2 linked regions of the Pararoseomonas sp. SCSIO 73927 genome follow. The protein of the gene in region 1 interacts with the protein of each later gene in a pairwise test. Links are inferred from orthologs where the notes say so. Each region holds a gene or a part of one and is shown on either strand. Other genes may lie near its edges.

What was found.
Region 2: the proteins of uvrA (region 1) and uvrB interact in binary tests that used the Escherichia coli proteins (3 or more experiments, as listed by UniProt). The link is inferred for Pararoseomonas sp. SCSIO 73927 from one-to-one orthologs.

Annotation. Positions count from the first base shown.
Region 1 is NZ_CP146232.1:4,512,796-4,516,449, reverse strand. The notes cover bases 14-3,442. They hold uvrA (excinuclease ABC subunit UvrA), read left to right. Parts: upstream 14-347; coding sequence 348-3,242; downstream 3,243-3,442. Other genes in these bases: VQH23_RS21390 (MBL fold metallo-hydrolase), read right to left, coding at 3,276-3,442; ssb (single-stranded DNA-binding protein), read right to left, coding at 14-16. In the rest of the region: more of ssb, read right to left, coding at 1-13; more of VQH23_RS21390, read right to left, coding at 3,443-3,654. UniProt on the Escherichia coli protein: The UvrABC repair system catalyzes the recognition and processing of DNA lesions. UvrA is an ATPase and a DNA-binding protein. A damage recognition complex composed of 2 UvrA and 2 UvrB subunits scans DNA for abnormalities.
Region 2 is NZ_CP146232.1:2,678-5,897, forward strand. Bases 165-3,159 are described here. They hold uvrB (excinuclease ABC subunit UvrB), read left to right. Parts: upstream 165-560; coding sequence 561-2,759; downstream 2,760-3,159. Other genes in these bases: VQH23_RS00030 (hypothetical protein), read left to right, coding at 165-240; VQH23_RS00045 (hypothetical protein), read left to right, coding at 2,769-3,159. Outside these bases: more of VQH23_RS00030, read left to right, coding at 55-164; more of VQH23_RS00045, read left to right, coding at 3,160-3,203; VQH23_RS00050 (lytic transglycosylase domain-containing protein), read right to left, coding at 3,220-3,220. UniProt on the Escherichia coli protein: The UvrABC repair system catalyzes the recognition and processing of DNA lesions. A damage recognition complex composed of 2 UvrA and 2 UvrB subunits scans DNA for abnormalities.

The sequences.
Region 1 (3,654 bases):
TGTTGACGCCGGCCATGCCACCCACATCCCTGCCCGGCCGGGGAAGCCCGGGCCGAAGCCATCCACAACCAATTTCGAGCGGTTCCGCGCGCCGGGGCCGCGAATCGCTGCCGCCCGCCCACGAATCCTCACGGGGAAACCCAGGCGGGTCGCAGAAGCTACCCCCCGGGAGGCGGCAAGGCCACCCCCCGGGGGGAAGGGACGAGGCGCCCCCCGGCAACCTCTTCCCGCCGCCATTATATGGTGGCAAACATCCCTGAACACAATGCGAACAAAGGGTCGGATCGCCTGTGCCTGACAGCCTTCCCGAGACCAGCGGCCGCCTTGCCAACCGGGGCGGGCTCGAGATCGGCAGCGGCGGCCATATCCGCATCCGCGGCGCCCGGCAGCACAACCTCAAGAACATCGACCTCGACATCCCCAAGGGGACGCTGACGGTCATCACCGGCCTCTCCGGTTCCGGCAAGTCCTCCCTCGCCTTCGATACGATCTACGCGGAGGGCCAGCGACGCTACGTGGAGAGCCTCTCCGCCTATGCCCGGCAGTTCCTGGAGCTGCAGCAGAAGCCGGACGTGGACAGCATCGAGGGCCTGTCGCCTGCCATCTCGATCGAGCAGAAGACCACCTCCCACAACCCCCGCTCCACCGTCGGCACGGTGACGGAGATCGCCGACTACATGCGCCTGCTCTGGGCGCGGGTGGGCATCCCCTACTCCCCGGCCACAGGCCTGCCGATCGAGGCGCAGACCGTCTCGCAGATGGTGGACCGGACCCTGGCCATGCCGGAAGGGACCCGGCTGCTGGTCCTGGCCCCGATCGCCCGCGGCAAGAAGGGCGAGTGGAAGAAGGAGATCGCCGAACTCCAGCGCCGGGGCTTCGAGCGGGTGAAGGTGAACGGCACCCTCTACCGGATTGAGGAGGTGCCCGCCCTCAACAAGAAGCTGAAGCACGACATCGAGGCGGTGGTGGACCGCGTGGTGGTGCGGGAGGGCGCCCAGCAGCGCCTGGCCGACAGCTTCGAGACGGCGCTCGGCCTCTCGGACGGGGTCATCTACCTGGAAGGGGCGGATGCCAAGCCCGGGGAGGAGGGGGCGCGGACCGTCTTCTCCTCCCGCTTCGCCTGCCCGGAATGCGGCTTCACTATCGAGGAGATCGAGCCCCGGCTCTTCTCCTTTAACTCGCCCCAGGGCGCCTGCCCGGAATGCGACGGGCTGGGGATGGAGAAGTTCTTCGACCCCGCCCTGGTCGTGCCGGACGACGTGAAGACCATTGCCGAGGGCGCCGTAGCCGCCTGGGCCGGCGGCTCCTCCTCGCCCTACTACGACCAGACGCTCGAGAGCCTGGCGCGGCACTTCAAGGTTTCCACCAACACCGCTTGGGCCGACCTGCCCAAGGCGGTTCGGAGCGCCATCCTGCACGGCACCTCGGATGTCGTGACCCTGAAGTACAAGGACGGGCTGCGCGCCTACGAGGTGAAGAAGGCCTTCGAGGGGGTGATCCCAAACCTCGAGCGGCGCCTGCGCGAGACGGACAACCCTTGGGTCCGGGAAGACCTGCAGCGCTACCAGTCCGAGCGCCCCTGCCATGTCTGCCAGGGCGCGCGGCTGAAGCCGGAGGCGCTGGCCGTCCGGGTGGCGGACCTGAACATCGCCCAGGCCTCCGACCTGTCCATCCGGAAGTCCATGGAGTGGTTCGCGGGCGTCTTCGACCAGCTCTCCCCCCAGCGGCAGGAGATCGCCCGCCGGATCCTGCGGGAGATCAACGACCGGCTGCGCTTCCTCGTGGATGTCGGGCTGGATTACCTTTCCCTCGCCCGTGGCTCTGCAAGCCTCTCGGGTGGCGAGAGCCAGCGTATCCGGCTGGCCTCCCAGATCGGCTCCGGCCTCACGGGCGTGCTCTACGTGCTGGACGAGCCCTCCATCGGCCTGCACCAGCGGGACAATGAGCGCCTGCTCGTCACGCTCCGGCGCCTGCGTGACATCGGCAACACCGTGCTGGTGGTGGAGCACGACGAGGACGCGATCCGCGCCGCCGACTACCTGGTGGATATCGGCCCAGCTGCCGGCGCCGGGGGCGGCCGGATCATCGCCCAGGGCACGCCGGAGGAGGTGATCGCCAACCCGGACAGCGTCACCGGCGCCTACCTCTCCGGCCGCCGCTCCGTGCCCGTGCCGGCGCAGCGCCGGCAGCCCGACCCCAAGCGGCAGCTCAAGGTGGTCGGCGCCTCGGGCAACAACCTGAAATCCGTGTCCGCCAGCATGCCGCTGGGCACCTTCACCTGTGTCACCGGCGTCTCCGGCGGCGGTAAGTCCACCCTGGTGATCGAGACCTTGTACAAGGCCGCGGCCCGCCGCCTGATGGGGGCCGGCACGGTCCCCTCCCCGCACGAGCGGATCGAGGGGTTGGAGCTGCTGGACAAGATCATCGACATCGACCAGTCGCCGATCGGCCGCACCCCGCGCTCCAACCCTGCCACCTACACGGGCCTCTTCGCGCCCATCCGGGACTGGTTCGCGGAGCTGCCGGACTCCCGGGCGCGCGGCTACAAGGCCGGCCGCTTCTCCTTCAACGTCAAGGGCGGACGCTGCGAGGCCTGCCAGGGTGACGGCCTCATCAAGATCGAGATGCACTTCCTGCCCGATGTCTACGTCACCTGCGACACCTGCAAGGGCAAGCGCTACAACCGCGAGACGCTGGAGGTGAAGTTCCGCGGCAAGTCCATCTCCGACGTGCTGGAGATGACAGTGGACGAGGGGCTGGAGTTCTTCTCCGCCGTTCCGGCCATCCGGGACAAGCTGAAGGTGCTGAGCGAGGTGGGGCTGGGCTACATCCACCTGGGCCAGCAGGCCACCACCCTCTCGGGCGGCGAGGCGCAGCGCATCAAGCTGGCGAAGGAGCTGGCCCGCCGCGCAACCGGGCGCACCCTTTACATCCTCGACGAGCCGACCACAGGCTTGCACTTCGAGGATGTGCGCAAGCTCCTGGAGGTGCTGCACGCGCTGGTGAACCAGGGCAACACCGTGCTGGTAATTGAGCACAACCTGGAGGTCATCAAGACCGCCGACTGGATCCTGGACATGGGCCCGGAGGGCGGCGATGGCGGCGGGCGCGTGGTGGCCGAGGGCACGCCGGAGGAGGTGGCCGCGAGCCCGGAGAGTCACACCGGCCGTTTCCTCGCGCCCCTGCTCTCGGCGCATGGGGTCCAGGCACCGCTGCCCGCGAAGAAGCGCAAGCGCGCCTGACCGCGGCGCCCCGGTCAGGGGCGCCGCCACGGCTCAGGCGTTCCAGACCACCATCGTGGCCCGGGCGCATTCGTGCATCACGGTCAGGGCCCGCTGCACGGCGTCCTTGCCGATGACGAAGGGGTTGGGCCCGCCCGCCCGCTTCGCGGCCAGCTTCTTCGCCGCCTCGTCCCAGCCCGTATGGTTGGAGAGGAGCACATCCACCCCCTGCCGCGCCGCTATGTCGCGGGTCCGCGCCGTGCCGTCGATATAGGCCTGAAGGCGGCGAATGCGGTCGGGCTGGCGGTTGAAGTTGAAGGCGGTGCCGCCCCAGAGCACGCCGCGGTGCGTCTGCCCGCCATCCTTCAGGTCGATCAGCAGGGAGATGGTGCCCATGGTGTGGCCGGGAGTGGCGATCACGTCCAGCGCTGTG
Region 2 (3,220 bases), 4.5 Mb from region 1 along the record:
GGAACCTCCCCGGCCCGCATCGCCACGCGCCGCCATCGCCTGTATGATCCCAGCATGATTCGGAGAGCCCGCCTGGAGCGTTTGACCGACCAGGCGGGCGATCGGCTGATCCGGGCCATCGACAGGCTTTTGGACGCGGTCGGCTCCGATCGTCAGGCCTCCCTCACCGTGGCGGGCCTCGTCTTCCTGACCGTCCTGATCCTGACCGCGAAGGTCTTTTACCGGCTCATCAGCCTCTAGGGGCGGTTCCCGCGCCCGCAGGCCGACTGAAGCGCTCCAACCCCGGCCTCCAGGTTCACGGGGCAGGAGAAGTGGGGCGTGAGGGTCAGCATGGTGCCGGGTGAGGGGATCGAACCCCCGACCTTCGGTTTACAAAACCGCTGCACTACCGCTGTGCTAACCCGGCCCTTGCTGCACGCCCCTGCTTTCACCTCGGAGCCCGCAGCACCGCCACCTTAGCCCGGGGTCACGGAGGCGTCATCCCCGCCCTGCCGCGGTCGCCCGGCCGGGAGTCGGAATCCTGCTGTAACCGGCCGCTGTCCACCCTATGTTCACGGCCCATGGATACCCTGCCGCCCGTCCTGTTCCAGCCGATCCGCCGCCCCGCGCCGGCGGGCGGCCAGCCCTTGAAGGTCGTCTCTCCTTATGAGCCGGCGGGCGACCAGCCCACGGCCATTGCGGATCTGGTCGAAGGCCTGCGCGCGCGCGGGGAGCGCGACCAGGTGCTGCTCGGCGTCACCGGCTCCGGCAAGACCTTCAGCATGGCGAAGGTGATCGAGGCGGTGCAGCGGCCGACCCTGATCCTCGCGCCGAACAAGACGCTCGCGGCCCAGCTCTACGGGGAGATGAAGTCCTTCTTTCCGGAGAACGCGGTGGAATACTTCGTCTCCTACTACGATTATTACCAGCCGGAAGCCTACGTCCCGCGCACCGACACCTACATTGAGAAGGACGCCCAGATCAACGAGCAGATCGACCGGATGCGCCACTCGGCCACGCAGTCGCTGCTGGAGCGGCGGGACGTGGTGATCGTCGCCTCCGTCTCCTGCATCTACGGCATCGGCTCGGTCGAGACCTACGGCAACATGACCGTGAAGCTGCAGCTCGGCGGCCGGATCGACCGCGACGTGCTGGTGAAGGCACTCGTGGAGCTGCAGTACCGCCGCAACGACACCGCCTTCCAGCGCGGCACCTTCCGCCTGCGCGGGGAGACGGTGGATGTTTGGCCCTCCCACCTCGAGGACCGCGCCTGGCGCATCTCCCTCTTCGGGGACGAGATCGACGGGCTGCGCGAGTTCGACCCGCTGACGGGCGAGGTGGCGGGGGAGATGGAGAGCGTCGCGATCTACGCGAACAGCCACTACGTCACGCCGCGCCCGACGCTGATCCAGGCGATCAAGGATATCAAGATCGAGCTGAGGGAGACGCTCGCCCGCCTGCAATCCGAGGGCAAGCTGCTGGAGGCCCAGCGGCTGGAGCAGCGCACCACCTTCGACATCGAGATGATGGAGACGACCGGCGTCTGCAAAGGCATCGAGAACTACTCCCGCTATCTCTCCGGCCGCGGCGCCGGCCAGCCGCCGCCGACCCTGTTCGAGTACCTGCCCGAGGGCGCCCTGCTGATCGTTGACGAGAGCCACGTCACCATCGGCCAGATCGGCGGCATGGCGCGCGGCGACTTCGCGCGGAAGTCCGTGCTGGCGGATTTCGGCTTCCGCCTGCCCTCCTGCATGGACAACCGCCCGCTGCGCTTCGAGGAGTGGGAGAGCTTCCGGCCCGACACGATCTTCGTCTCCGCCACCCCTGGCGCCTGGGAGATGGAGCGGACCGGCGGCACCTTCGCCGAGCAGGTCATCCGCCCCACCGGCCTGATCGACCCGCCCGTGGAGATCCGCCCCGTGGAGGGCCAGGTGGACGACCTGCTGGCCGAGTGCCGCGACGTGATCGCCGCCGGCGGCCGCGTGCTGGCCACCACGCTCACCAAGCGCATGGCCGAGGACCTGACGGAGTACATGACGGAGACGGGCATCAAGGTCCGCTACCTGCACTCCGACGTGGACACGCTGGAGCGCATCGAGATCATCCGCGACCTCCGCCGCGGCGTCTTCGACGTGCTGGTGGGCATCAACCTGCTGCGCGAGGGGCTGGACATCCCGGAGTGCCGCCTCGTCGCCATCCTGGACGCCGACAAGGAGGGCTTCCTCCGCTCCACCACCTCGCTGATCCAGACCATCGGCCGCGCCGCGCGCAACGCGGAGGGCCGCGTGATCCTCTACGCCGACCGCATGACGGACAGCATGCGCCGCGCGATCGAGGAAACCGATCGCCGCCGCGCCAAGCAGGTGGCCTACAACACGGAGCACGGGATCACCCCGCAGACCATCCGCCGCGACATCGCGGACGTGCTGCAATCCGTCTACGAGCAGGACTACGTCACGGTGGAGGCGGTGGAGGACGACGCCTCCTCCCACTTCATCGGCCACAACCTGCGCGCCAGCATCTCGGAGCTGGAGCGCCGGATGCGCGCCGCCGCCGCCGACCTGGAGTTCGAGACCGCCGCCCGCCTGCGCGACGAGATCAAGCGGCTGGAGAACCTGGAACTGGGCCTCGACGCCCCTCCTCCCTCCGGCCACGAGGCGCGCGCCAAGGCGGACTGGAAACCCAAGCCGCTAGGTCCCGGCGGTGGCGGCTACGACCCGGACAAGCGCACCACCCGCACGGCGTCGCGCGGGGCGCCGCGCCGCAAGAAGGCGGGCTAGGCGCGGCGCATGGCCGAGGATCTCGCCGCCTCCATCGCCCGCTCCGCGGCGAAGCTCGTCGCGCTGTCCCGCCAGCGCGGCGGGGGCGCGCCGCTGGATTTCACCCCGGCGAGCCTGGAGACGGTGGAGGAGATGGCCGGGGAGGCCGCCCACTGGGCCACCGAGCTGACGCCCGCCGAGATCACGGGCCTGGTCCAGGATTTCGGCTGCTACCTGCTCGAGGTCGGCCGCGCCGAGTTCGGCGGTGCCTATCTCTGGCACGAGGCGCGGGACCAGCCCGTCCTCGTCGTCGGCGAACCGGCCTTCCACGTCGCGCTGATGACCTGGGACAAGCTGCGCGGCCGGCTGGGCGGGGACGCCGCAGACAATCTCCCCTTCTTCTACGCCGGCTTCGCGGAGCGTGCCCGGCAGGCCGCCCCGGGCACCCGCGCGCTCTACGTGTGAGGCAGGGCGCCCCGCCT